DNA from 3 places in the Geodermatophilus sp. SYSU D00710 genome. Region 3 is predicted to be linked to each of the others. Evidence: riboswitches for the same ligand, from Rfam matches in the RefSeq annotation. Region 3 holds a riboswitch; each other region holds the start of a gene.
The links. Region 3 has a riboswitch for cyclic di-AMP ahead of ACI78U_RS13630 (hypothetical protein). Riboswitches for the same ligand answer to the same signal wherever they lie in the genome.

Region 1: another riboswitch for cyclic di-AMP. It lies ahead of ACI78U_RS05920 (transglycosylase family protein); the one in region 3 lies ahead of ACI78U_RS13630 (hypothetical protein).
Region 2: another riboswitch for cyclic di-AMP. It lies ahead of ACI78U_RS22560 (C40 family peptidase); the one in region 3 lies ahead of ACI78U_RS13630 (hypothetical protein).

The regions. Positions count from the first base shown of each region.
Region 1 is NZ_JBJGYX010000008.1:104,197-113,424, reverse strand. It holds gene ACI78U_RS05940 (1,4-dihydroxy-2-naphthoate polyprenyltransferase) at 1-771, opposite strand, end outside; gene menE (o-succinylbenzoate--CoA ligase) at 771-1,931, opposite strand; gene ACI78U_RS05930 (o-succinylbenzoate synthase) at 1,973-2,929, shown strand; gene menD (2-succinyl-5-enolpyruvyl-6-hydroxy-3-cyclohexene-1-carboxylic-acid synthase) at 2,926-4,629, shown strand; cyclic di-AMP (ydaO/yuaA leader) riboswitch at 4,961-5,129, shown strand; gene ACI78U_RS05920 (transglycosylase family protein) at 5,134-6,246, shown strand; gene ACI78U_RS05915 (DNA polymerase beta superfamily protein) at 6,270-7,151, opposite strand; gene ACI78U_RS05910 (isochorismate synthase) at 7,199-8,473, opposite strand; gene ACI78U_RS05905 (demethylmenaquinone methyltransferase) at 8,510-9,228, shown strand, end outside.
Region 2 is NZ_JBJGYX010000075.1:11,766-20,993, reverse strand. It holds gene ACI78U_RS22590 (MFS transporter) at 1-288, shown strand, start outside; gene ACI78U_RS22585 (acVLRF1 family peptidyl-tRNA hydrolase) at 293-991, shown strand; gene ACI78U_RS22580 (HelD family protein) at 1,026-3,089, shown strand; gene ACI78U_RS22575 (transglycosylase domain-containing protein) at 3,172-5,691, shown strand; partial or broken gene ACI78U_RS22570 (YhjD/YihY/BrkB family envelope integrity protein) at 5,730-6,548, opposite strand; gene ACI78U_RS22565 (hypothetical protein) at 6,604-6,825, opposite strand; cyclic di-AMP (ydaO/yuaA leader) riboswitch at 7,015-7,150, shown strand; gene ACI78U_RS22560 (C40 family peptidase) at 7,158-8,285, shown strand; gene ACI78U_RS22555 (DUF3817 domain-containing protein) at 8,422-8,739, shown strand; gene ACI78U_RS22550 (serine hydrolase domain-containing protein) at 8,755-9,228, shown strand, end outside.
Region 3 is NZ_JBJGYX010000026.1:34,787-44,014, reverse strand. It holds gene ACI78U_RS13645 (response regulator transcription factor) at 1-665, opposite strand, end outside; gene ACI78U_RS13640 (dihydrofolate reductase family protein) at 786-1,349, opposite strand; RNA gene rnpB (RNase P RNA component class A) at 1,594-2,006, opposite strand; cyclic di-AMP (ydaO/yuaA leader) riboswitch at 2,209-2,368, shown strand; gene ACI78U_RS13630 (hypothetical protein) at 2,627-3,250, shown strand; gene ACI78U_RS13625 (PIG-L deacetylase family protein) at 3,411-4,133, opposite strand; gene ACI78U_RS13620 (DoxX family protein) at 4,130-4,492, opposite strand; gene ACI78U_RS13615 (sulfite exporter TauE/SafE family protein) at 4,517-5,269, shown strand; gene nadA (quinolinate synthase NadA) at 5,273-6,304, opposite strand; gene ACI78U_RS13605 (dihydrofolate reductase family protein) at 6,425-7,015, opposite strand; gene ACI78U_RS13600 (bifunctional RNase H/acid phosphatase) at 7,182-8,276, opposite strand; gene ACI78U_RS13595 (zinc ribbon domain-containing protein) at 8,273-9,013, opposite strand; gene mctP (monocarboxylate uptake permease MctP) at 9,165-9,228, opposite strand, start outside.

The DNA.
Region 1 (9,228 bases), on a different contig from region 3:
CGAGAGCACGACCCGCGACGGCGGCACCGCCAGCGGGGCGGCCAGCAGCGCCAGCAGGGCCCACGGCCGGACGACGCCGATCGCGACGACGACGGCGAACGCCCCGGCCAGCAGCCCGACGTAGAGCAGGCGGGTGGCACGCTCGCCCAGCAGCACGGCCAGCGTCCGCTTGCCCACGACCGCGTCCCCGGCGATGTCGCGCAGGTTGTTGACCACCAGCAGCGCCACCGACAGCAGCCCGACGGGCACCGCGGCCGCCAGCGCCAGCCCCTCGATCCGGCCGGTCTGCGCGAACGTCGTCCCCGCGACGGCGACCAGGCCGAAGAACACGAAGACGAACACCTCGCCCAGCGCCCGGTAGCCGTAGGGGAGCGGGCCGCCGGTGTAGGTCCACGCGGCCGCGATGCAGACCGCCCCGACGGCGACCAGCCACCAGCTCGACAGCGCGGCCAGCACCAGCCCGGCGACGCCCGCGACGGTGAAGGCGAGCAGCGCGGCGGCGAGCACCCGCCGAGCCGGCGCGGCGCCCGAGCCCACCAGCCGCATCGGGCCGACCCGGTCGGCGTCGGTGCCGCGCTTCCCGTCGGAGTAGTCGTTGGCGTAGTTCACGGCCACCTGCAGGGCGAGGGCGACCAGCAGCGCCAGCAGCGCCGGCACGGGCCGGAAGCCGTCGAGCGCAGCGGCGGCGCCGGTGCCCACGAGCACGGGCGCCAGGGCCGCGGGCAGGGTGCGCGGCCGGGCGCCGGCCACCCACTGCGCGGGCGTGGCCATCAGCGGCGACCGGCCAGCGCGGCCGCCAGGCCGCGGCGGTCGGGCTTGCCGGTGTGCAGGGTGGGCACCGCGTCGACCAGGTGCAGCTCCCGCGGGGCGCTGGGTCCGCCGAGCCGCTGCGCCACCCACGGCCGCAGCGTCGCGAGGTCCGGGCTGGTCCCCGCGGCCGGGACGACGGCGGCCACCACCCGCTGCCCCCACTCCTCGTCGGGCCGGCCGAAGACGACGGCGTCGGCGACGTCGGGGTGCTCGCGCAGCACGCCCTCGACCGCCTGCGGCGCGACGTTCACCCCGCCGCTGACCACCACGTCGTCGAGTCGGCCGGTGACGGTCAGCCGCCCGTCCGGCCCGGTCGACCCCGCGTCGCGGGTGCGGAACCAGCCGCCGGCGAAGGCCTCCGCCGTCGCGCCCGGGTCGCGGCGGTAGCCCAGCGCCAGCACGGGACCGGCGACGGCGACTGCGCCCGTTCCGCCGGGTCCTGCGGCACCGTCCTCGACCCGGACCCGGACGCCGTCGAGCGGGACGCCGTCGTAGACGCAGCCGCCGCACGTCTCGGTCATCCCGTAGGTGGTCACCACGGCCACCCCCTCCCGGCGGGCCCGGGCCAGCAGGGCGGGGTCGGTGGCCGCGCCGCCCACCAGGACGGCGTCGAGGGCGCGCAGCGCGCCGGGCTCCGAGTCGAGGTACCGGCGCAGCTGGGTGGGCACCAGCGAGGCGTACCGGCGGCCGGCGGGCATCCGCGCGACCGCGGCGGCGAGGGGCTCGCCCGGCTCGAGGACCGTGGGCGCGGTGCCGGCCAGGGCCGACCGGACCAGCACCTGCAGCCCGGCGACCGCCGACACCGGCAGCGCGAGCAGCCAGGCGCCGGGTCCGCCGAGCCGGTCGGCGGTGGCGCCGGCCGAGGCCCGCAGCGCCGCCGCGGACAGCAGCACCCCGCGGCCGCCGCCGGTGGACCCGGAGGTGACGACGACGACGTCGGCGCCGTCCTCCAGCGGCTCGGCCGGCGCGAGGACCGCGCGGGCGGCCGCGGCGGCGGGACCCGACGGGAGGACGGCCACCGGCGGACCGCCGTCGAGGGCCGCGCGGACGGCGGGCAGCACGGTGCGCAGCACGTCGTCGGGATCGTCCGGCGCGGGGAGGACGGTCAGCTGCCGGGGCACGTCGAACCAGGGTACGAGGCGCGCGATCTACGCTGGCGGGCGTGATCACCGCCGCCCTCCCGCCGGGGATCGAGGAGGCGGCGGTGTGGTCGGTGCCGATGCGCACCCGCTTCCGCGGCATCGACGTGCGCGACGGCGTCCTGGTGCGCGGCCCGGCCGGCTGGGGCGAGTTCTCCCCCTTCTGGGACTACGGCACCGTCGAGAGCCGCCGCTGGTGGCCGGCCGCGGCGGAGGCCGCGCTGGAGGGCTGGCCGGCGCCGCTGCGCGACGCGGTGCCGGTGAACGTGACCGTGCCCGCGGTGGGTCCCGAGCGGGCGCGCGCGATCGTGGTGGCGTCGGGCTGCCGGACGGCGAAGGTCAAGGTGGCCGAGCCCGGGCAGACGCCGGCCGACGACCTCGCCCGCGTGGAGGCCGTCCGCGACGCGCTCGGTCCGTCCGGCGCGCTCCGGGTCGACGCCAACGCCGCCTGGGACGTCGACACCGCGGCGGCCCGCATCCGGGAGCTCGACCGGGTGGGCCTCGAGTACGTCGAGCAGCCGTGCGCGACGCTCGACGAGCTGTGCGCGCTGCGCCGGCGGATCGACGTCCGGATCGCCGCCGACGAGGCCGTCCGGCGCGCCGGCGACCCGCTCACGGTCGACCTGCGCGGGGCCTGCGACGTCGTCGTCCTCAAGGTGCAGCCGCTGGGCGGCGTGCGCGCGGCGCTGCGGGTCGCCGAGGCGCACGGATTGCCGTGCGTCGTGTCCTCGGCCCTGGAGTCCTCGGTGGGCCTCGCGGCGGGCGTCGCGCTGGCCGCCGCGCTGCCCGAGCTGCCCTTCGCCTGCGGCCTGGCCACCGGGGCGCTGCTCGACGGCGACGTGACCGGCGATCCGCTGGTGCCCGTCGACGGCACGCTGCCGGTGCGGGCGGTGGTGCCCGACCGGCGGGCCGCCGTGGCCCCGCCGGACGACGTGACCGCCCGGTGGTCGGCGCGGCTCACCGCGGTGCTCGCCGCGTGAACCCCTCCACCGCGCTGGCCCGCGTGCTGGTCGACGAGCTGGTCCGCGGCGGGGTCCGCGACGCCGTCCTCGCCCCCGGCTCGCGCTCTGCCCCGGTCGCGCTCGCGCTCGCCGCCGCCGAGCGGGCCGGCGCCGTGCGGCTGCACGTGCGCATCGACGAGCGGACCGCCTCCTTCCTCGCCCTCGGCCTGGCGCGCGCCTCCGGCCGCCCGGTGCCGGTGCTCACCACCTCCGGGACGGCGACCGCGCACCTGCACGCCGCGGTGCTCGAGGCCGACGTCAGCGGCGTCCCGCTGCTCGCGCTCACCGCCGACCGGCCGCCGGAGCTGCGGTCCACCGGTGCCAACCAGACGATCGAGCAGCCCGGCCTCTACGGCGGCGCGGTGCGCTGGGCGGCCGACGTCGGGGTGCCCGAGGCCGGGCGGGAGGCCGCGCAGAACCGCTACTGGCGCTCGGTGGTGTCGCGGGCGCTGCTGTCGGCCACCGGCGCCTTGTCAGGCGACCCCGGCCCCGTGCAGCTGAACCTGCCCTTCCGGGACCCGCTGCTGCCCGACGGGGAGCCCGGCCCGCTCGATGGCCCGTGGGCCGGTCGCGCCGGCGGTGCCCCGTGGACGGCCGGGGCGCCCGCGCCCGTCCCGGCCGGTCCGGTCGGGGACGGGCCGCGCACCCTCGTGGTGGCCGGCGACGGACCGCCCGCGGCCGGCCGGGCCTGGGCCGCCGGGGCCGCTGCTTCGGGCTGGCCGGTGGTCGCCGAGCCCAGCGGCGGAGCGTGGACCGGCGACGCCGTCCGCGGCGGGGCGCTGCTGCTCGGCGTCCCCGCCTGGCTGGACGCGCACCGGCCCGAGCGGGTCGTGGTGGTCGGCCGGCCCACGCTGTCGCGGCCGGTGTCGGCGCTGCTCGCCGACCCGCGGGTGCGGGTCGAGACGGTCGCGGCGACCCCGCGCTGGCCCGACGCGGGCCGGTCGAGCGCGCTGGTCTCGCGGGCCGCCCCGCCCGCCGGGCCGCCGTCGGACCCCGGCCGGGCCGGGAACCGGTCCGGGGCGTGGGCCGGGGCCTGGTCCGACGCCGCCGCCCGCGTCGGGACCGCCGTCGACGCGCTGCTCGACGCCGCGCCGGGCCTCACCGCCGCCCGCCTGGCCCGCGACGTCGTCGCCGCGCTGCCGGCCGGGGCGCTGCTGGTGCTCGGCTCCTCGACGCCGGTGCGCGACGTCGACCGCCTGGCCGTGCCGCGCGGCGACGTCGCCGTGCTGGCCAACCGCGGGGTGGCCGGCATCGACGGGACCGTCTCGACCGCGGTCGGGGCGGCGCTGGCGCACGGCGGCCCGACGGTGGCGCTCCTGGGCGACCTGACGTTCCTGCACGACCTGCAGGGCCTGCTCACCGGCGAGGGCGAGCCGCGTCCGGACCTCACGCTCGTCGTCCCGGACAACGACGGCGGCGGGATCTTCGCCCAGCTCGAGCCCGGCCGGGCGGCGTACGCGCGCGACTACCGGCGGGTGTTCGGGACGCCGCACGGGCGCGACCTGGCAGCGGTCGCGCAGGCGCTGGGCTGGACGGCGACGGCGGTCTCCTCGGCCGGCGAGCTGCCGGCCGCGCTGGCGGCGGGCGGGCCGCGGGTCGTCGTCGTCCGCACCGACCAGCGCGCCGAGGCCGACCTCGCCGTCGCGCTCCGGGACGCCGCCGCCCACGCCCTCGGCTGACCGGGCGGACGGGCGGTGGAGGACCGGTCCGTCCGGTGGCGTCCATCACCAGGCGACGTGCCCGCAGGGTCCCGGAGGACCGGTCGCCGGGGCCGCGCCGGACCACGTGGACCGGGGGGGCGAGGGTCCGGTGACCAGCGCGTTCCCCACTCCCGACCCGCTGGCGCCGCAGGCGGTCGGTTGGTCACGGCAGCGTCACGCGCTACCCCACGTGTCCCCTCCTAATCGGACTGTGACCGGCGACACAGCGACAGTTGCCATGACCGTAGGTAGCTTTTTGGCTGCGCTCAGCAGAACGGAGCGCGGCGCCGGTCCGCCAAACCCTGCCCACCGGTCGTCCACACCAACACCCAGGGCAGGGGTGGGGGACCCACTTCCGGCGCGCGACGGCCCACGGGGGCCGGACCCGAACGCGCCTCGGGGTGAAGCCGCGGACCGCGGCCGGGCACCGATCGCCCGAACCCGACAGCTCACCTCGCCGGCGGTGATCGGGAGATCATCACCATGCCCAAGCACCGCGCACCCCGCTACGTCCGCACCAAGAAGGTCATCGCCCGGGCCCCTGTCGCCGCCGGCGCCACCGTCGTCGGTCTCGGCGTCCTCAGCTCCCCGGCCTCCGCCTCCACCAGCCACGACTGGACCGACGTCGCCCAGTGCGAGTCCAGCGGCAACTGGAGCATCAACACCGGCAACGGCTACTACGGCGGCCTGCAGTTCAGCCAGTCCACCTGGGCCGGCTTCGGCGGCACCGAGCTCGCCGCCCGCGCCGACCTGGCCACCCCCGCCCAGCAGATCGAGATCGCCGAGCGCGTCCTCGAGGGCCAGGGCATCGGCGCCTGGCCGAGCTGCGGCAAGTACCTGACCGAGGGCACCACCGCGGCCGCCGCCGAGGCGCCCACCGCCCCCGCTCCCGCCGCCGAGGCACCCGCCCCGGCCGCCGAGGCCGGTCACTCCCACGACCACGCCGACGACGCCGCCACCGAGGACTACACCGTCCGCTGGGGCGACACCGTGAAGAAGATCGCCGCCGCCCACCAGCAGAGCTGGCGCGAGCTCTACGAGCGCAACGTCGACGTCATCGGCGGCAACCCGAACCGGATCTACCCCGGTCAGGTGCTCGCCGTCAGCGGCGCGGCCCCGGCCGAGGCCGCTCCGGCCCCGGAGGCCCCCGCCGCGACCGCCTCCGCCGGCGAGTCCGCCCCCGCGCCCGCGGTGGCCCCGCTGGCCGAGGTCGCCCCGCAGGTCGCCTCCGCGATCGCGTCGATCACCAACAGCGCCGGCCCGGTCAAGGCGGTCGTGCAGGCCGCCGCGAACGCCGTCGTGAGCAACGTGCCGGGCGCCGCCGACATCACCCTCGGCGGTACGCGCGGCAGCGCGGTCGACCCGAACGGGCACCCGTCGGGCCTGGCGCTGGACTACATGGTCATGACCGACAACGCCCTCGGTGACGCCATCGCCCAGTACCACGTCGACCACTGGGACGAGCTCGGCGTCGAGTACGTCATCTGGGAGCAGCGGATCCTGACCTCGCCCGACGGCGCGTGGAAGGCGATGGCCGACCGCGGCAGCGTGACCGCGAACCACCACGACCACGTGCACGTGAACTACGTGGGCTGATCCCCACCCCCGACGAGGGCCCGTCAGCGGCCGCGAGCCGTCCAGTGGGCGAGGTACGAGCGGTGCAGCCACGCGTCCACCCAGGCGCGGTCGGGCGCGGCCGGCACGGCCGGGCTGTCGCGCAGCGCCAGCAGCCGGGCCTCGGCGTCGTCGACCGCGGCGACCACCTCGGCCAGCGGTACCTCGCCCCGGCGGATGCTCCGCAGGTACGTGCGGTGGGGCTCGGGCACCGGCAGGGTGATCCGGCCGGTCGTCAGCAGCTCCACCCCCTGGATGCCCAGCCGCAGCGCGTGCATCGCGTACTTGACGTCGAACCCGTGCGCGGCGACGAGTTCAGGACGGTTCGTGTGCGCGCCGGCTGCGCCGGTCATCGCCGCCCGCTGGCCCCTCAGGTAGCCGAGGAAGCGGTCGGCGGCCACGCGGGAGACGAACCGGTCGGCGTGCGCCACCAGGTCCGCGCCCGCGGCCTCGCGGACGACGACCTCCTCGTCCGGCACGAACAGCAGCAGCAGGACGGTGGGGTTGCCGCCCAGCGCCAGCCGCGCCCACTTCCGCGCCGCGTACACCACGACGTCGAGGTCGCCGGCGCCCGACCGGTTGGCGAGCCCGCCGGGGCGGTCCCACGCGGTGTGCCGGTGGTACTGCTCGAACGGCACGGTCACCGTCGTCGAGAGCCCGGCGGGCACGCGCGCGGTGCCGGTGACGTACTCGGGCGGCTCGAGGCAGATGCCCATCTCGTCGCGGTCGTCCTGCCCCGTCACCAACGTGCCGTGCACGCCGGACCCCACCTGCGCGCGGAGGATCGTCCCCTGCTCGGCGATCTCCCGCGCCCGCGCCGAGGCGTGCGGGTGGTCGAAGGGCGACGGGAGCGAGCGGTCGCCGGCGATGGTCGGGACGGCGGTCACCGGGCCACCCAACCAGCCCGGAGGCCGGCCGCCGACCCGTTTCCGGCTCAGCTCTCCAGGGCGGCCTGGAACGCGGCGAACTTCGACTGGGTCTCGGCGAGCTCGGCCGCGGGGTCGGAGCCCGCGACGATGCCGCACCCGGCGAACAGCCGCGCGGTGCACGGGTCGTCCTCGCCGAGCCGGGCGCAGCGCAGGGCCAGGCCGAACTCACCGTCGCCGCGGGCGTCGAGCCAGCCGACCGGTCCGGCGTAGCGGCCGCGGTCCATGCCCTCGAGCTCGGCGATCAGCGCGGTGGCCACGTCGGGCGGCGTGCCGCCCACCGCGGCGGTCGGGTGCACCGCCTCGACCAGCTCCAGCAACCCGGCGCGCCCGCGCGCGCCCGAGCGCCGCTGCGTGCCGGCGACGTCGGTGACCAGGTGTCGCACGTTCGCCAGCGTCAGCAGCGACGGGGCCTCCGGCACCGAGAGGGCGGTGCAGAACGGGTCGAGCGCCCGCACCAGCGAGTCGACGGCGAGGGCGTGTTCGGCGCGGTCCTTGGCGCTGCTCATCAGCCCGGTTGCCAGCCGCTCGTCGTCGGCGCCCGCGCCCCGCGGGGCGGTGCCGGCCAGCACCCGCGCCGACAGCTGCCGCCCGGTGCGGCGCAGCAGCAGCTCGGGGGTGGCGCCGAGCAGCCCGTCGACGGCGAAGGTCCAGCAGTCGGGGAAGCGAGAGGCCAGCCGGTCGAGCAGCCGGCGGGCGTCCAGCGGCACGTCGGCGGTGACCAGCAGGTCGCGGGCGAGCACCACCTTGGCGAGGTCGCCGTCGTCGATCCGGCGCACGGCGGCGGCGACCGCGCCGCACCAGGACGCGGGGTCGAGGGCCCCGTCGGCGTAGCGCAGCCGGGTGGGCGCGGCGGACGGCGGAGCGGGGTCGCCGGCCGGCACCTCGCGGGGGTCGGCGTCGCCGGTGGTGGTCAGCCAGGTGACCCCGTCGCGCCGGCCGACGACGACCTCCGGGACCACGAACACCGACGTCCCGGCCGTGGGGTCGAAGGCGACGCTGGCGAAGACCACCGGTCCCGAGCCGGGGACGCCCACCGCGTCGTCGACCGCGAGCGCGGCGCTGCGCGCGGCCCACCAGGCCGCCGCCTCGGCCAGCGCGCCGGGACCGGAGACCTCGAGCCGGTCGGCCTCGCCCCAGCCCACCAGCCCCTCGCCGCGGCGGACCCAGGACAGCGCGCCGTCGCGGGGCAGCATGCCCAGCAGGTCGGGGGAGTCGGGCAGTGCCACCGTGGTGACCGCGGGCGCGGCGGCGTCCGGGGAGGTCACCGCCGCGGCTGTCACGCTCCCCAGCGTAGGCAGCCCGGTAGCGTCGGCGCCGTGGCGGACCGGCGAGACAGCGCACACACCGCCGGACGGCGGGCCGGGCTGGACAAGCAGCCGCACGAGGTCGCGGCCATGTTCGACGGCGTCGCGCGCCGCTACGACCTCACCAACACCGTGCTCTCCGGGGGCCGCGACGCCGCCTGGCGGCGCGCCACCCGCGAGGCGCTGGACGCCCGGCCGGGCGACGTCGTCCTCGACGTCGCCGCCGGCACCGCGGTGTCCACCGTCGAGCTGGCCGCCGGCGGGGTGCACGCCATCGCCTGCGACTTCTCCCAGGGCATGCTGCGCGCCGGCGCCGCCCGGCCGGTCCCGAAGATCGCCGGCGACGCGATGGCGCTGCCGCTGGCCGACGCGAGCGTCGACGGACTGGTGATCTCCTTCGGGCTGCGCAACGTCGCCGACCCCGACGCCGCCCTGCGCGAGTTCGCCCGGGTGGTCCGCCCGGGCGGCCGGCTCGTCGTCTGCGAGTTCTCCAGCCCCACCTGGCGCCCGTTCCGCACCCTCTACACCGAGTACCTGATGCGGGCGCTGCCGCGGATCGCGCGCGCGGTGAGCAGCAACCCCGACGCCTACGTGTACCTGGCCGAGTCGATCCGGGCCTGGCCCGACCAGCCGGCGCTGGCTGCGCGCATCCGGGCCGCCGGGTGGGCCGACGTCGAGTGGCGCGACCTCACCGGCGGCATCGTCGCCCTGCACCGCGCCCGCCGCCCGTA
Region 2 (9,228 bases), on a different contig from region 3:
GTGTCGCCGTCGCTGATCAGCTCGTTCACCCTCGCCGAGATCATCGTCCCGCGGACCGCCGTCACCGAGGCCTTCACCTGGATCGGCACCGCGCTCGGGCTGGGGGTCGCCGTCGGCACGTCGATCGCCGGGAAGATCGTCGACACCGCCGGCGCCAACGCGGCCTTCCTCGTGGCGACGGTGTCGGCCGGGCTCGCCGCCGTCGTCGTGCTGGTGGCCCAGCGGCTGCTGCACGTGCCCGCCGAGAACATCGCCGAGCCGGTCCTCGCCGGTGAGGTGACCGGCTGAGCCGGTGACCCGCCCCCGGCCGGCGGCCGGCGGCGGCCGCGTCCTCGGCGTCGCACCGGAGCGGCTGGGCCGGTGGCTCGACGGCGTCGCCGCGCGGCACGGGCCCTTCGTCGAGGTGACCGGGGACGACGACGGCGCCGTGGCCGTCACCTGCCAGGACGGCACCACGCTGACCCTGCGCGCACCGTTCGCGTGGACGCCGGCACCGGCGCTGCTGACCTCGTTCACCGCCGCCGCCCGGCAGCCCCGGCGCGCCGCCGTCCTGCTCGTGCGCCGGGGCCGGTGGGCGACCGGGGTCTTCGACGGCGCCGACCTCGTGGTCTCCAAGGTCGACACGCGGCTGGTGCAGGGGCGCAGCGCGGCCGGCGGCTGGAGCCAGCAGCGCTTCGCCCGCCGCCGGACCCACCAGGCCGACGCGGTGGTCGGCGCCGCCGCCGGGACCGCCGCCCGGGTGCTGCTGCCGCACGCCGCCGGCGTCGAGGCCCTGTTCACCGGGGGCGACCGGCCGATGGTCGACGCCGTCCTCGCCGACCCGCGGCTGGCCGCGCTGGCGGCGCTGCGCCGCGACCCCGCGCTGGAGGTCGGCGAGCCGACGCGCGCGGTGCTCGAGGCGACCCCCGCCCAGTTCCGGGCGGTCCGCGTCCACCTCGTCGAGCCCGGTGACCGTCCGGGAGGGGACCGAACCACAGGGTCACGAGCGTGACGCGGGCCACCGCGAGGCGTAGCGTCCAACGACCGTGTCCGCCCCACCGACCGACACGAGCCCTCCCGCACCCTCCGTTCCCGACCCCGTCCTGGCCGCCGAGCGCGCCCACCTGGCCCGCGCCGCCGACTGCCTGACCGGGATGCGCGCCGCCGCCTCCGCCGTCGTCGACGCCGGGGTGGACGCCTGGGCCTCCGAGCGGCTGGGCGCCGCCCGCGCCGACCGGCTGCGCGCCCTGGCCGCCGACCCGGGCGTGCCGCCGTTCTTCGGCCGCACCGACACCGGCGCCCCCCACGGCACGACCGAGACCTTCCACATCGGCCGCCGGCACGTGCGCGACGCCGCGGGCCGGCCGGTGGTCATCGACTGGCGGGCCCCGATGAGCCGCCCGTTCTACCGGGCCAGCGCCGCCGACCCGCAGGGCCTGGTGCGCCGCCGCCGCTTCGGCTTCTCCGGCGGGGAGCTGACGAGCTACGAGGACGAGCTGCTCGGTGCCGGCCAGGAGGGCGACTCGGCGCTGCTGCGGCGGGAGATCGAGCGCCCGCGCAGCGGGCCCATGCGCGACATCGTGGCCACCATCCAGCCCGAGCAGGACGAGATCGTGCGCGCCCCGCTGGCCGAGTCGGTGTGCGTGCAGGGCGCGCCCGGAACCGGCAAGACCGCGGTCGGCCTGCACCGGGCGGCCTACCTGCTCTACACGCACGGCGGCCAGCTGGCGCGCACCGGCGTCCTGGTCGTCGGGCCGAACCGGGCGTTCCTGCGCTACATCGAGCAGGTGCTGCCCACCCTCGGCGAGGTCGACGTCGACCAGACGACGGTCGCCGAGCTGACGGCGCGTGTGCCGGTGCGGGCGCAGGACGCCCCGGAGGTCGCCGTCCTCAAGGGCGACGCCCGCATGGCGCAGGTGCTCGAGCGGGCGCTGTGGGGCACCATCGCCAAGCCCGCCGACGACGTCCTCGTCCCGCTGGCCGGCCGCCGGTACCGGGTCCCGGTCGAGCGGCTCAAGCGCCACGTCGACGACCTGCGCCGGCGCGGCCGCCTGGCCGACGACCAGCAGCGGCTGCACCACGCCGCCGGCCGCGAGCGGCTGGCGCTGCTGCTGGCCGAGGAGGCCCGCCGGCAGAACGAGGAGGCCGGCGGCAGCCCCTCCGACGGGGAGGTCCGCCGCGCCGCCCGCAGCGCCGGGGTCCGCGCGTTCTGCGACGCCGTCTGGCCCGCCCGCGACGCCGCCGCGCTCGTGGCGGAGCTCCTCTCCGACCCCGCCGTCCTCGCCCGCGCCGCCCGCGGCGTGCTGACCGACGACGAGCAGGCCCTGCTGCTGCGCCCGGCCGCCCGCTCGGTCCGCGCGACCCCGTGGACCGCCGCCGACGCCGTCCTGGTCGACGAGGCCGCGGGGCTGGTCGAGCGCACCGCCGGCTACGGGCACGTGGTCGTCGACGAGGCGCAGGACCTCACCCCCATGCAGTGCCGGGCGATCGCGCGCCGGCTGGCCGCCGGGTCGCTCACCGTGCTCGGCGACCTCGCGCAGGCCACCGGCCCCGGGTCGCCGGCGGACTGGGCGCCGACCCTCGCCGGCCTGGGCCGGCCGCAGACCGCCGTCCGGCCGCTCACCCGGGGCTACCGGGTGCCCGGTGAGGTGCTCGACTACGCCAACCGGCTGCTGCCGGTCATCGCCCCCGGGCTGCGCCCGGCCACCGCGGTGCGCCGCGACCCCGGCGCGCTGGAGGTCCGGCCGGTCGCCGACCTCGCCGGGCCGCTGGCCGAGGTCGTCGCCGCGCTGGCCGCCGACCCGGGGTCGGTCGGCGTGGTCTGCGCCGACGCCGCGGTCGCCGGGGTGGCGCGGTCGCTGGCCGACGCCGGCCTGCCCGCCGAGGTGCTCGCCGACGACGGCTCGGCGGCCGGGCGGGTCGCCGTCGTCCCCGCGACGCTGGCCAAGGGGCTGGAGTTCGACGCCGTCGTCGTCGCCGACCCGGCCGCGATCGTGGCGGCCGAGCCGCGGGGGCTCAACCGGCTCTACGTGGTGCTGACCCGCGCGGTGAGCACGCTGGTGGTCCTGCACCGCGACGACCTGCCGGTGCCGCTGGCCATCGAGCCCTAGCGCGTCGCCGCGGGCCACACCGGCGCGGGTGGTTGTGGTCGGCGGTGATCTCTGTTCCAGTGATCGGCCGAGGAGGGAGCCCATGGACCGGCCCAGTCCGGCTGGGACGCTGCTGCGTCTGGCCGCCACCGTCGTGGTCGCCGGGGCGCTGGTGGCGGGTCTGCTCCTCCCGTGGATCGGCGGCCCGGCGGTCGCCGCCCAGCGCTCCACCGGCCTGCTGGGCGACCTGCCCACCGAGTTCACCGTCGACACGCCGCCGGGCAACACCGTGCTGCTGGCCGCGAACGGCGAGCCGATCACGTACTTCTACGACGAGAACCGCCAGCCGGTGGCCTCCGAGCAGATCGCCGAGGTCATGAAGGAGGCGATGATCGCCATCGAGGACGCGCGGTTCCACGAGCACAACGGGCTCGACGTGCAGGGCACGGTGCGCGCGCTGGCCACCAACATCGTCGCCGGCGGGGTGGCCGAGGGCGGCTCCACACTCACCCAGCAACTGGTGAAGCAGACCCTGCTGCAGGCCGCCGACACCCCGGAGGAGCGGGTGTCGGCCACCGAGCAGACCGTCGGCCGCAAGGTGCGCGAGGCACGCCTGGCCCTGGCGATCGAGGACCTCTACACCAAGGACGAGATCCTCACCCGCTACCTCAACACCGTCTACTTCGGCTCCAACGCCTACGGCGTGCAGCCCGCCGCCCGCGCCCTGTTCGGCGTCGACGCCTCTGCGCTGACGCTGCCGCAGGCCGCGCTGCTGGCCGGCCTGGTGCAGAGCCCCACCGAGGACGACCCGTTCGTCGACCCCGAGGCCGCCACCGCACGGCGCGACGAGGTCCTCTCGCGGATGGCCGAGCAGGGCATGGTCACCGCCGCCGAGGCCGCCGCCGCGCTGGCCGAGCCGCTGGGCCTCGCGCCGGGGCCGCCGCCGCGCCGAGGCTGCGTCGAGGCCAGCGTCGGGCCGTTCGTCTGCGACTTCGTCCAGCGGTACCTCATCCAGGAGCTGGGGCTGACCCAGGAGCAGCTGGACAACGGCGGCTACGTCGTCCAGACGACGCTGGACCCGGACCTGCAGCGCTCCGGTGACGCCGCGGTGCTGCGGACCGTGCCGCTGGAGGACTCGCTGGCCGGCATGTTCACCGCCGTCGAGCCCGGCACCGGCCACCTGCTGGCGATGAGCGTCAACCGCACGTTCGGCTACGACCGGTCCGACCCGACGCAGGAGTCGTTCAACCTCAACACCTGGCCCAGCCAGGGCTCGGGCTCGACGTACAAGGTCTTCGTGGCCGCCGCGGCGCTGGCCCGGGGCTACTCCTCCACCTACACGCTCACCGCCGCCGACCCCTACGTCTCCCGCGTGTACTCCGGCCCCTGCCAGGGCCGCGACACCGACGGCCGGTACTGCGTGCGCAACGCCGGGTCGGGCTACCGCCCGACGCTGGACCTGACCACCGCGCTCTACCAGTCCTCCAACACCTACTTCCTCGCGCTCGAGGACGCCCTCGGCAGCGTCGAGGAACCGGTGCGGATGGCCGAGGCCGCGGGCCTGTTCCAGTTCAGCCCGCCGGAGCTGCCGCAGCAGATCATCGACGAGAACCGCGGCTCGTTCACCTTCGGCGCCGAGGCCACCAGCCCGCTCGCCCTGGCCAGCGCCTACTCGACGTTCGCGGCCGGCGGCACGCAGTGCGACGTCGTCCCGGTGACCGCCGTGCTCGACGCCGCCGGGCAGCCGGCCCGGGGTGCCGACGGCGAGCCGCTGCCGGTGGGCGACCGGTGCACGCCCGAGGCCATCCCTCCGGGCGTGGCCACCACGATGAACCAGATCCTCCGCAAGGACGTCGAGCCGGGGTACCGCGGGCAGACCGGGTCGCGCGCCTACGTCCGCGGGCACCAGATCGCCGGCAAGACCGGGACCTCGCAGGACAACTACTCGGTGGCCTTCGTCGGCTACACGCCCGAGATCACCGCGAGCGTCATGGTGCTCAACCCCAAGGAGAACGAGGACGTCGGCGGCTTCGGTGGCGGCAAGGGCGCCACGATCTGGCGGGACGCGATGGAGCCGATCCTCACCGCCCGGGGCAGCGGTGAGTTCCCGCCGGCCGACGAGACGGTGGAGCACGGCAACACCCGGCCGGTGCCCGGCTGCTCGGGCGCGCGCAGCTGCGAGCGGGTCCTCGCCGAGGCCGGCTTCACGCCGCAGACGCTGCGGGTCGACAGCGACGAGCCGGCCGGCGCCTTCCTCGGGACCAGCCCGCCCCGGGGTGCCCGGGCGGTGCCCGGCCAGGTCGTGTCGATCCTGGTGAGCAACGGCAGCGACTACGTCGAGCCGGCTCCCGAGCCGGTCGCCCCCGACCCCGCTCCCGATCCCGAGCCGCCCGCCCCGGCGCCGGAGCCCGCTCCGGAACCCCCGCCCGGGCCCCCGCCGCCGGAACCGGCTCCGGAACCGGCTCCGGAACCGGCTCCAGAACCCCCGCCCGGCCCCCCGCTGCCCGGCACCGTGCCGGAGGACCCGGCCGGGGCGCTGCCGGCCCCGGGGGAGGGCGCGCCCCCGGCACCCGCGGAGCCGGCACCCGCGCCGGCCGAGGGGGCGCCCTGGAGCCCGGGGTAGTGGGCGCCGGCCTGACGCCGGGCGAGCCGCTCGTCGAGCGACTGGGTGAGCAGCCACCCGGCCAGCAGCACCAGGTGCAGCAGGAACAGCCACAGCCCGACGGCGACCACCGCCCCGACGACGACCAGGCCGCCGAACGGGGCGCCGAGGTCCAGCGGCAGGGACAGGAACAGGACGAAGCCCTGCAGGAACCCCGACAGGCAGGCCGCGGTGAACAGCGCCCCGCTGGTGAGCGCCGTCCAGCGGAAGCGCCCGCCGGACACCACGCCGTAGCCCCACAGCAGCGGCACCGTGAGGACGAACAGCACCGAGTAGTAGCCGACGGCGAGGCGGCCGACCACCGCCCCGGCGCCGTCCTCGCGGGCCAGGTCGGCCATCACCCGGGCCGCGAGCAGCAGCGGGTACAGCAGCAGCGGTGAGACGACCACCAGCGGCAGGCTCAGCAGGCGGCCGCGCCAGCCGGTCAGGCTCTCCCGGCGGGGGCTGAACCGCAGCAGCGCCCGGCGCAGCCCCTCGCCGTAGAACGTCAGCGGCACCAGTGCCAGCACGAAGCCCAGGAGGTCCAGGCGGGTGCCGGCGTCGACCAGGCGCTCGACCGCCTCCGGGGCGCCCAGTGGGGTGGGCAGCAGCTCGGTCAGCCGGGCGGCGAGCGCACGCACCTCGTCGGCCGAGGTCGCCAGCGCGGTCAGCCGCACCGCGACCAGCAGCAGCGGCACCACCGCGATGCCGGCGTAGAAGGTCAGTCCCGCCGCGATCAGGGCGAGGTCGCGCCCGCGGAGCAACTGCCGGGCGCCGGCCAGCAGGCCCCTCGTCTCGGCGCGCAGGCGGGCTGCGGTCCACCTGCGTTCCGGAGTCACCCGCCCATGCCACCAGCCCCCGCGACCGGGCGCCCGTCGGGGGGTCGGTGGACGGTCAGTCCTCGGAGGTGTCGTCGGTGGTGGGCGCGTCGTTGCCGGGGTTGGGGCCGGTCTCCTGGCACGCGGCGTCGTTCTCGTTGCTGGCGTTCTCGCCGCTCGCGTCGCAGTTGGTGGGCCCGCGGGAGAAGTCGGTGTTGTCGCCGCAGGCGGTCAGGGAGCCGAACAGCGCGAGCACGACCAGCGGCCGGGCCAGGCGCATCCGGGTGGAGGTGGACATGCCTGACTCCTACACGCCCCGGCGCCCGGCCAAACCGCCGGGGGCAGGCAGTCCGGTGACCGGGCGACCACGGAATGTCACCGATGTGATTACACCGGGGTGATTGTCACGCGTCCGTCACGGCCCTTACTCTGTGTACGTCCAACGGGGCGCTCCGTCACCGACCTGGGTGACACCCCGAGGACGCCGTCGAGCCGGTCGCCCCGTGGGGCGCCGGGCCGGGGACCCACCGCAGTCCTGGGGTGCAGCGCGTGTCCGCACGCGCCGGGCGAGTCCACGCCCGAACCCGTCAGCTAACCCGGTAGGCGGCCTGGGAAGAGGAGAACCGCCGCGTGGCGTCCCTGCGCACGTCTGTCCCCGGCATGCCCGTGACCGGCCGCCCGGCCCGCCGCCGGCAGGGTCGCCTCGCCGCCCTCGTCCTCGCCGGGGCCCTGGGGCTCGGCGTGGGGGTCGGGGTGGTCCCCTCGTCCGCCCTGGCCGAGGAGCCCACGACGGCGGCCGAGGCCGCACAGCTCGTGGCCGCCCGCGGGCACGAGCTCGAGGTCGTCACCGAGGAGTTCAACGAGGCCCGCGAGGTGCTCGCCGCGCAGCAGGCCGCGGCCGAGGCCGCCGCCGCCTCCCTCGCCCAGGCCCAGGCCGCCGCCGGCACCGCCCGCGAGCAGGTCGTCGGCATCGCCCGCTCCGCCTACACCGGCAACGGCATGGGTTCGCTGCAGGCGCTCCTGACCAGCGAGGACGCCGACGAGTTCGTCAACCGCGTCAGCCTCCTGCAGGGCGTCGCCGGCTACCAGGGCGAGCTGCTCGGCCAGGCGGTTGCCGCGACCGACACCGCCACCGCCGCCCAGGCCGCCGCCACCGATGCCGCCGTCGAGGCGCAGCGCCAGTACGACGCCGTCGCTGCCCAGCAGGCCGACCTCGAGGACCAGATCGCCGCCTACCAGGCCGACTTCGCCCGGCTGACCGCCGAGGAGCAGCGCGCCGCGCTCGAGGCCGCCGCGGCCGCGCACGCCGCCGAGGACGAGCGGGCCAGCCGCGACGACGAGCGCGAGGAGCCCGCCGCGGCGCAGCCCGCCGAGGAGGCGCCGGCAGCGGCGGCCGCGCCGGCCAGCGGCATCGCCGGCACCGTCGTGGCCACTGCCATGGCGCAGCGGGGCGACCCCTACGTGTGGGCCGCCGCCGGCCCGGACTCCTTCGACTGCTCGGGCCTGACCCAGTACGCCTTCAAGGCCGCCGGTATCAACCTCCCGCACTCGAGCCGGATGCAGTCGCAGATGGGCACCGCGGTCTCCCGGGCCGACCTGCAGCCCGGTGACCTGGTGTTCTTCTACAGCCCGGTCAGCCACGTGGGCATCTACATCGGCAACGGCCAGATGGTGCACGCGCCCACCTCGGGCGACGTCGTCAAGGTGGCCGGCGTCGACTCGATGGGCGGCTACGCCGGCGCCCGCCGCATCGGCTGAGGAAGGACCACCCTCCTCCCCGGGAGGGTGGCCGTTCCGGCGCGTTGCCGGGGTCACACCCGGTCCGGGACCTCCGGCGGAGCCTGCCGCGTTGCACCCTGCGGAGCCGCCGCCGATCCGTGAGGACCGCATCCCCGTGAACCCCCGCACCGTCGCCACCGCCTTCCGCGTCGTCGCCGTCGCCGAGGCGCTGTCCTGGGTGGGCCTGCTGGCCGGGATGTACGTGAAGTACGTGCCGGAGACCTCCGAGGTCGGCGTGCAGGTGTTCGGCCCGGTCCACGGCGCGGTGTTCGTCGCCTACGTCGTCGTGGCGCTGGTCGCGGCCCGGGTGCTCCGCTGGTCCCCGGGGACGACGCTGCTGGCGCTCGCCGCCTCGATCCCGCCGCTGGTCACCGTCGTCTTCGAGCGCTGGGCCGGCCGCACGGGGAGGCTGGCGGTCCCCGCGCGGGCCTGACCTACGGTTCCGGGCATGCCGACCGTGCTGCCCGCCACCGCCCGCACCCTGCTGGCCCGCACCGCCCGGGTGCAGCGCGACGGCCGCGCGCCGAGCCTGGTGGCCGGCGTCGTACGGGACGGCGGCCTGACGTGGTCGGCCGGCCGCGGCGACGTCGCCGAGCCGCACACCGACGTCCAGTACCGGCTCGGCTCGATCAGCAAGACGGTCACCGCGGTCGCCGTCCTGCGGCTGCGTGACGAGGGCCGGCTCGGCCTCGACGACCCGCTCGACCGGCACCTGCCCGGCACCCCGCTGGGCGACCGCTCGATCGGGCAGCTGCTGTCGCACCTGGCCGGCGCGTCCGCCGAGAGCCCCGGCGGCTGGTGGGAGCGGGTGCCCGGCGGGTCCCTGGCCGACCTGGCGCTCGGCGGGGACGACGTCGTCCTGGGCGAGGCCCGGCGCTTCCACTACTCCAACCTCGGCTTCGGCCTGCTCGGCGAGCTCGTG
Region 3 (9,228 bases):
TGCTTGTGCACCGTGCGGGGGCTGATCCGCAGCAGGCGCGCGGCGGCGTCCGCGGTCAACCCGTCGCCGACGTGACCCAGGACCTGCACCTCGCGGGCGGTGAGGCCGAGCCGCTCGGCCGCCGCCGCGCCGTCCGGCGTCGTCGCCGACCGCCCGCCGACGGCCCGGTCCAGCAGCGCCAGGACCGGCTGCAGCGCGCACGCCGACGCCAGCTCCGCGTCGGTGAAGTCGGCACCCGACCGGTTCACCGTCCATCCCCGGCCGCCGGCCGCCGTGCGCGCGGTCAGGATGGTCAGCTGGTGCTCGGCGCCGCCCGGGCGGAGCAGATCGACGTAGGCCGGGCTGCGCAACAGCTCCGCCCGGGTCGCCACGTCACTCAGCCGTCGAGGAGCCGGCGCGCCGCGGGACCGGTCGGCACGATAGCTGCGCACCACCGGATGCTCCTCTGCCAGGGCGAAGAACTGCCGGGCCACGTCGCCACCGGGCCGTCCGCTCCGCGGCAGCCGCTCGACCCGAGCCCACCGACTGCCGAGGTCGAGCGTCACGTGCCCGATGAAGTCGGCGTGCAGCAGGTCCGTCAGGGTCCCGGCGACCACCCACAGGTACTCGGCCCGGTCCGTTCCGCCGTCGAGCTCGCCGACCAGCTCCGGCGACACCGACCGCATCCGCCCTCCCCACACGGCGACCCCGACACCGACCGCGGAGGTCGTGCGGAGGACGACAGCGTGGCACCGGACCGCCGTCCTCGGCCAGACCGGCGCCCCCGCCAGGCCACCGTCGGGCACTCAGTGCCTGGTCTCGTACCTGGTCAGGAGCACGCCGCCCGGGAACGTCCGGGTCTCCACCAGGGTCAGGTCCACCCGGTCGTCCAGGGCCGTGAAGAACGGTGTGCCGCCGCCCACCAGGACCGGGTGGGTGACGATCGCGTACTCGTCGACCAGCCCGGCCCGCATGGCCGCCGCGGCGAGGGTGGCGCCGCCGACGTCCATGGGACCGCCGTCCTCGGCCTTGAGCCGGGTGATCTCGGTGACGGCGTCACCGCTGACCAGGCGGGCGTTCCTGTCGACCGCGCCGATCGTGGCGGAGAACACCACCTTCGGCACGTCCCGCCAGCGGCGGGCGTACTCGATGTGCGCCGGTGTGGCGCCGGGCTGCTGGTCGGCGGTCGGCCAGTGGGAGCTCATCGTCTCCCACAGTCTGCGCCCGTACAGCGCCAGCCCGGTCGCCCCCACCCGGTCCGACCACCACTGGAACAGCTCGTCGCTCGGCACGCTCCAGCCGAGGTCGTCGCCGGGCGCGGCGATGTAACCGTCCAGGCTCACGTTCATGCCGAAGGTCAGTTTCCGCACGGCGCAGCCTCCCGCGAGTCGGTGTCCGGCCTACGGACCGACACGGCGCGGCGAACTGATCGGTCGGACCACACCGAGGGCCGCTCGACCAGACCGGGAACACCGCGGGACACCCTGCCGGACGGTCGCGGCCTCGTCGTCCGGGAGGAGCCGTGTGACGCCGGCCGGGGGTCGCGCCGACGACCACCTGTACGGACCGACGCCGCCCGCTGAGCGTGGGACCGGAGGTCGGAGGCGGGGGCGACGGACGAGTCGGCCTGTACGCCGGGTTCTGTCCTCGGGCGCCTCGCGGCCTCCCGATGGGCGGTCATCCATCTAGGCCCGCCGTTGCCGGCGGGCTCGAGCGGTCCACCCGCAGGCTCGGGCGGGCAGCCCTCGAACGCCTGCGCGGGACGGCGGTCCGGTCGCCCAGCCGCCGTCCCTTCTCGACCTTGCTCCGGGTGGGGTTTACCGAGCCGCACCGGTCACCCGGTGCGCTGGTGGTCTCTTACACCACCGTTTCACCCTCACCAGCGGCGAGCCGCTGGCGGTCTGTTCTCTGTGGCACTGTCCCGCGGGTCACCCCGGGTCGCCGTTAGCGACCACCCTGCCCTGTGGAGCCCGGACGTTCCTCGGCGACGGGGTCTCCCCCGCCGACGCGACCGCCCGGCCGACTCGTCCGTCGTGCCGGCCAGTCTACGGGCCCTCCGCACGGGGTCCCATGACGCCTGGCCATCGGCGCGACGCTCCCGGTGAAAAGACACGCCGGGGCCCACCAGCCAACTCCTCCAGTTCACCGACCCGGAGTTGGCACAAGCGCACAAGACCTCTACGGTTTCGGCGTCTGGTCGGTCGTCACCTCCCCCATCCGGGGGAACCGCGCCGGATGCCGCCGAGTCGCGCCGGCCCCGTCGACGCGAACCGGGGACCCACCGCACCACTGGGGTGAGTCCCGCCTCCCGAGCCCTGCTCGGGGGCGGGTAGGGCGCATCCCCGCCCGAACCCGTCAGCTGACCCGGTAGGCGGCCAAGGGAGAAACGGAGATCTGCAGCGAGGGGTGCCGAGCGGCGCCCGTCCTCGCACCCCCAGACACCGCCGCCGCGACCCGCTGGACACCTACGCCGGTCGCCGCGTACCCGGGCACGGACCTCGGCAGCCCTGCGCGTCGCCTGCCTCCGGCGGGCTCGGCACGGTCGCGCGTCCGGCTGCCCGTCCCCCCAGGTCACCCCTCATCCGGAACGGGGACCCGCCCGACCAGCGGGCGGCCCCACGGACCACCGTCAGGAGCTCTCCTCACCATGCCCTCGAACACCCCTCGCCGCACCGGCGTCCGCCGGTCGCTGACCGTCGGCGCCTTCGCCGTCGCCTTCGGCCTCGCCGGCCAGTCCGCCGCCCAGGCTCACGACTGGGACCGCGACCGGGACCGCGGCGGCTGGGACCGCTGGGACCGGACCTCGTCCACGGCCGAGGCGGAGGCCCCCGCTCCGGCGCCGGCCCCCGCCGAGGAGGCGCCCGCGGTGCCCACCGGGGCTGCGGCCCCCGCCCCGGCGGCGTCGCTCCCCGTCTCGACCGACCTGAGCGGCAAGCCGACCCCCACCTCCACCGCCTACAGCGCGTGGGCGGCGCACGTCCGCCCGGTCGTCGCCGAGGTCACCCAGGCCTTCGGCGTGTCCACGGTCCTCACCCGGCCCGGCCACTCGCCGACGCAGGAGCTCGCCGCCGACTTCATGGTCTACAGCGACTCCGCCAAGGGTGACGCCGTCGCCCAGTACGTGATCGACAACGCCGAGCGGTTCAACGTCGACTACGTCATCTGGGAGCAGCGGATCTACATGATCGGCGGCTCCGGCTGGCAGGCGATGGAGGACCGCGGGTCGATCACCGCCAACCACTACGACCACGTGCACGTCAGCTTCAACTGACCGGCGGCCGTGGGGACGCGGTACCCCGGCCGCGTCCCCACGGCACGCTTCGTCGTGCACCGGCCGGCCTCATCCCACGGTGCCCGACCTCACCCCGCAGCGCGAGGTCGGGCACCGCGCGGGGAGGCCGGCCGCCCGTGCGCGTCGAGGAGCGCCGCGGTCAGCCGCCGTAGAGCACGAAGCCGGCCACCCGGCGCCCTGCGTCGTCGGCCGGGGTCGCCATCTCGACCTGTCGCCGTGCCTGCTCCTCGACCGGGTCGTCCGACAGCGCCTGCAGGTAGCGCCGGTGCTCGGCCAGCGAGGCCACCGCCCGGTCGACGACGGCGGTCACGTCGACGGTGTGGGTCGCCCCCACGGGCGTGGAGACGGCGGTCCACCGCACGCCCTGCCACGGCACCGGGTCGGCCAGTTCGGGGAAGATCCACTCGTTCGCCGCGTCGCCCACCGCGTCGAGCACCGCCCGGCCCAGCGCCCGGTGGTCGGCGCTGTTCCAGTACGCGGGCGCGGTGCCCGGCGGCGTCCAGGTGTCCCCGAAGTGCATCGTCACCACCAGCTCCGGCCGGTGCCGGCGGATCGCCGCGGCCACCGACCGCCGCAGGTCCAGACCCTCGACCAGCCGGCCGTCGGGATGGCCGAGGAACTCCACCACCGAGACGCCCGCCGCCGCCGCGGCCGCCCGCTGCTCCCGCTCACGCAGCGGCCCGGCCACCTCCGGCGGCAGACCGGCGATGCCGGCCTCCCCGCTGGTGGCCAGCACGTAGCGCACGTCGCGCCCGGCGGAGGTCCACGCGGCGACGGCGGCCGCGCAGCCGTACTCGATGTCGTCGGGGTGGGCGACGACGACCAGCGCGCGCTCCCAGTCCTCCGGCAGCGGCTGGGTCACGCCCGCCCCCGGGCCACGCGCAGCGCCGCGGCGATCATCGGCACCTGCAGGGGCAGCCGTACCACCCCGGCCGCCAGCAGCGCCGGCCGCCCGCGCGCCGCCCGCAGGTGGTGCAGGTGCGCGGGCAGGAACGACGCCAGCAGGACCGCGGCCGCCCAGCCCCCGGCCCGCCGGCTCGGCGGTGCGGACAGCAGCGCGGCGGTGGCCACCTCGGCGACCCCGCTGCCCAGCACCCAGCCGCGCGCGTCCCCGAGCTCCGGTGGCACCAGCCACTCGTAGGTCCGCGGCCGCACCAGGTGCAGCACGCCGGAACCGCCCAGGGCGGCGGCCAGCCAGGTCGCGGGCGCGGGCGGTCGCATGCGGCCACCGTAGGCTGCCGCTCCGTGCCCGCCGCCGACCTGCTCGTCGCCGCCGCGGTGGCGCTGGCCGCGGGCGTCGTCAACTCCATCGCCGGCGGCGGCTCGCTGATCCTCTTCCCCACCCTGGTGGCGCTGGGCCTGCCGACCGTCGCGGCCAACGTGACCAACTCGGTCGCGCAGTGGCCCGGCTACCTCGGCGGGATGGCCGGGTTCCGCCGCGAGTACGCCGGCCAGGGCGGGCGGCTGGCCCGCCTCGGCGTCGTCTCGGTCCTGGGTGGGACGGCGGGCAGCGTGCTGCTGCTGACCACGCCCAGCGCGGCCTTCGACGTCGTCGTCCCGGTGCTGGTGCTCCTGGCCAGCCTGCTGCTGGCCGTGCAGCCGCTGCTCACCCGCCGGCTGCGCGACCGGGACGGCGCCACGGTGCGTGACCCGCGGTGGCTGTACCTCGCGCTGTTCCTCGCCACCGCCTACGGCGGCTACTTCGGCGGGGCGCTGGGCGTGATCCTCGTCGCCGTCCTCGGCACGGCACTGCACCGGCTGCCGCTGGCCAACGCGCTGAAGTCAGCGCTGTCCGCGGTGACGGCGACGGTCACGCTGGTGGTGTTCGGGCTCTTCGGCCCGGTCGCCTGGCAGGTGGTCGCCGTCGCGGCGCCGGCGAGCCTGGTGGGCGGCTTCACCGGCGCCCGCATCGCCGGCCGCATCCCCGCGACGCCACTGCGGGTGCTCATCGTCGTCTTCGGCGTCGCGGTGTCGGTGTACCTGTTCGGTCGGATCTGAGGGTCATTCGCCGCCGCGGCCGGGCTCGCCGATGGCGATCATCGCCTCCACGGCCCGGCGGGCACGGGCGGCGGTGTCCGGGTCGACGTCCACCGCGCCCTCGCCGGTGCGCAGCGTGTGCAGCAGCTTGGCCGGGGTGATCATCTTCATGTAGCGGCAGGCCGCGCGCTCGTTCATCGGGATGAACGCCGTCCCGCTGTTCAGCGAGCGCAGCTGGTGCAGGATGCCGACCTCGGTGGCCACCAGCACCTGGCCCGACGACGTCCGCGCCGCCGCCTCGACCATCCCGCCGGTGGAGAGCACGCGGGTGCGGTCGGCGGGCAGGTCGCCGTGGCTGACCAGGTCGAGCACCGAGGTGGTGCAGCCGCACTCGGGGTGCACCAGGATCTCCGCGTCGGGGTGCGCGGCCACCTGCGCCCGCACGTCAGCCGGGCTGATGCCGGCGTGCACGTGGCACTCCCCCGCCCACACGTGGATGTCCTGCCGGCCGGTCACGCGCTTGACGTGCGCGCCGAGGAACTGGTCGGGGCAGAACAGGATCTCCCGGTCCTCGGGGATCGAGCGGATGACGTCGGCGGCGTTGGACGACGTGCAGCAGATGTCGGTCTCGGCCTTCACCGCGGCGGTGGTGTTCACGTAGCTGACGACGACGGCGCCGGGGTGCTCGGCCTTCCACTCGCGCAGCTGCTCGGCGGTGATCGAGTCGGCCAGCGAGCAGCCGGCGGCGTGGTCGGGCAGGAGCACCGTCTTGTCCGGCGAGAGGATCTTCGCCGTCTCCGCCATGAAGTGGACGCCGCAGAAGACGATCTCGCGCGCGTCTGTCTGCGCCGCGACCCGGGAGAGGTAGAGCGAGTCGCCGGTGAAGTGGGCGACGTCCTGGATCTCGGGCACCTGGTAGTTGTGCGCGAGCACGACCGCGCCGCGCTCCTCGGCCAGCCGGCGGACCTCGGCAGCCCAGGTCTCGAACTCGGCGGGCGACAGGGTGCGCTCGTCACCGACGGCGGCGGGGGCGGCGGGCGCGGAGGTCGCGGTCACGGGGGCTCCTCGGAGGGGAAGGGGCTCTCATGGTGCCCCGCCCGGCGTCCGGTGCGGCAGCGTGGGGTCGCCGGGGCGGGCCGTTCGGTGCAACACCCGCGCGCCCGGCCCACTTCCCCGTCAGCGCCGCACGTCGTAGACCAGGTGGGTCACCCGCTTGCCCTGGACCACCTGGGGGTCCTCGAACTGGATCTCCGGCGGGCCGCCGGCGCCGAAGTACGGCTTGCCCGAGCCCAGGACCACCGGGACGAGGGCGAGCACCACCCGGTCGACCAGACCCGCCCGCAGCGCCTGCCCGCCGACGTCCCCGGCGCTCACCGTGACGTCGCGGTCCCCGGCGAGCTCCCGGGCCCGGTCGATCCCGGTCCGCACGTCGGGCACGAAGCTGAACGGCGCGGTGCCCAGGTACGGCCAGCCGGCGGCCGGCCGGTGGGTGACCACGACGACGTGCTCGCCGCTGGGCGGCACGCCCTCCCAGCCGTTGGTGAGGTCGAACAGCCGGCGCCCGCAGACCATGACGCCCACCCCGGACGCGACGGCCTGCATGAACTCCGCCGTCTCCTCGGTCACGCGGAAGGGCCGGTCCGGGTCGCTGAAGGTCATCTCGACGTCGCCGTTCTGGTACCAGTCGAACAGCGGCCCGGGCATGTCGTCGTCCCTGCCGACGAACCCATCGAGCGACACCGCCGCGAACAGCGCGACCCGTCCCATCGCCTGCCTCCTCGCTCGCGGCCCCCGGACGGGGCCGGCTGCAGTGGAGACCGCCCCGACGTGCTCAACTCATCGGTTGAACACGTTCCGCGCGAGATCGGCGCTCTCGTGGCGATCACGCGCTGATGGCCACGAGACCGCCGATGTCGTGGCGGGGGGCGGCACCTCAGCGCAGGTGCGACGTGTCGTTGACCAGCCGGACCGACGTGCGGCCGTCCGAGCTCCACGCCACCGTCGACAGCGACGCGGCCTCGAGGAACACCCGGTGCACCACCTCGTCGCCGACGCCGAGGCCCGCGGCCAGCAGCAGCTTGATCGGCGTCACGTGGCTGACCACGAGCACGGTCCGCCCGGCGTGGCGCTCCAGCAGCCGCGCCCGCGCCCGGGCCACCCGCCGCGACACGTCGGCCACCGACTCACCACCCGGCGCGGCCACCGTCACGTCCGCCGCGAACCGCCGGACCGCGAGCGGGTGCCGCTGCCGCGCCTCGGTGGCGGTCAGCCCCTCGAGGTCGCCGAAGTCGAGCTCGGCGAGGTCGTCGTCGACCTCGACGTCGAGGCCCAGCGCCGCGGCCACCACCCCGGCGGTCTCCCGGGTACGGCGCAGCGGGGAGGCGACGACCACCTCGATGCCCAGCTCCTTGGCACGGACGGCGGCCACCTCGGCCTCGGCCCGCCCGGTGGCCGACAGCGGGAGGTCGTTGCGGCCGCTGTACCGGCGTTCGGGAGTGTGCTCCGTCTGCCCGTGCCGCAGCAGGTGGGTGACCGTGGTGACGACCGGAGCGGGCTCGGCGGCGGGCTGGACGTCGTCGGCCACGACCGCGGGCTCGGCGGCGGCGTCGCGGTGCACGGGCCGGCCGTCCATCGCACTGTTGGCCAGCGCGTCGGCGGCGCTGTTCTGCGCGCGCGGCACCCAGGTGTAGCGGACCCGGCCCAGCTGGCGGGCGATGTCGCGGGCCTGCACGGCCAGCTTCTGCATGTCGGGGTGCTTGATCTTCCAGCGGCCCGACATCTGCTCGACGACGAGCTTGGAGTCCATCCGCACCTCGACGTCGGCGCCCGGGTGGAGGTCGAGCGCGGCCTGCAGCCCGGCCACCAGGCCGCCGTACTCGGCCACGTTGTTGGTGGCCCGGCCGACCGAGGCGGCCCGCTCGGCCAGCACCCGGCCGGTGTCCGCGTCGCGGACCAGCGCGCCGTACCCGGCGGGTCCGGGGTTGCCGCGCGAGCCGCCGTCGGCCTCGACGACCAGTCGGCGCGTCACAGGCCCGACTCGGCGGTGCGCACCAGGATCCGGCCGCAGTTCTCGCAGCGGACCACCTCGTGGGGATCGGCGTTGCGGACGGCGGCCAGCTCCTTGCCGAACAGCTCGATCCGGCACCCCTGGCACTGGCGGGCCTTGAGCACCGCCGCACCGGTGGTGCCCGTCTGGGCGCGGATGCGGTCGTAGAGCGCCAGCAGCGCGTCGGAGATGCCGGCGGCGATCTCGGCCCGGGCGGCCTCGTGGCGGGCGGTGGCGTCGGCGATGTCGGCGAGGGCGTCGTCGCGGAGCTGCTCGGCCCGCTCGCGGTCGGCGACGGCCGCGGCGCGGCCCTCCTGGGCGGCGACCAGGGCGGCGTCGGCGGTCTCGCGGCGCTCCATCAGCTCGAGCACCTGGTCCTCGAGGTCGGACTGCCGCCGGCCGAGCGAGGCCAGCTCCGACTGCAGCGAGGTGATCTCCTTCGCCGTCACCGCGCCGGAGTCGATCCGGGACTGGTCGCGCGCCGCCCGCTGCCGGACGGTCTCGACGTCGGCCTCCAGCCGCTTCTGGTCCCGGTCGAGGTCACGCACCTCGGTGTCGGCGCGCACCTCGGCCTCGGTGAAGGTCCGCTCGGCCTCCGCCGCGGCGTCGACGGCGGCGACCTCCGGCAGCGTCCGCTTCCGGTGGGCGAGCTGGGTGAGCGCGACGTCCTCGTCGGCCAGCGCCAGGAGCTTCTGCTGCTCGAAGTGGTCGGCCTTCACCCGGCCAACCTACCGGGGCACCGCCCCGGTCCCGGCCCCCGTGCAGGGACCCGCCGCGAGCGTGGTCCGGCCCTCCTGCAGGGGCCCGCCGCGAGTTCACGAGTGGTGGGGGGCAGGAGGGTCCTCCACGGGGGGCACGGGGGTCCTTCGACTACCTGCGAGTGGGACGCCCTCCCGTCGTGCCGGGCGGGGCGGACTCCAGCGGGTCGGGCAGC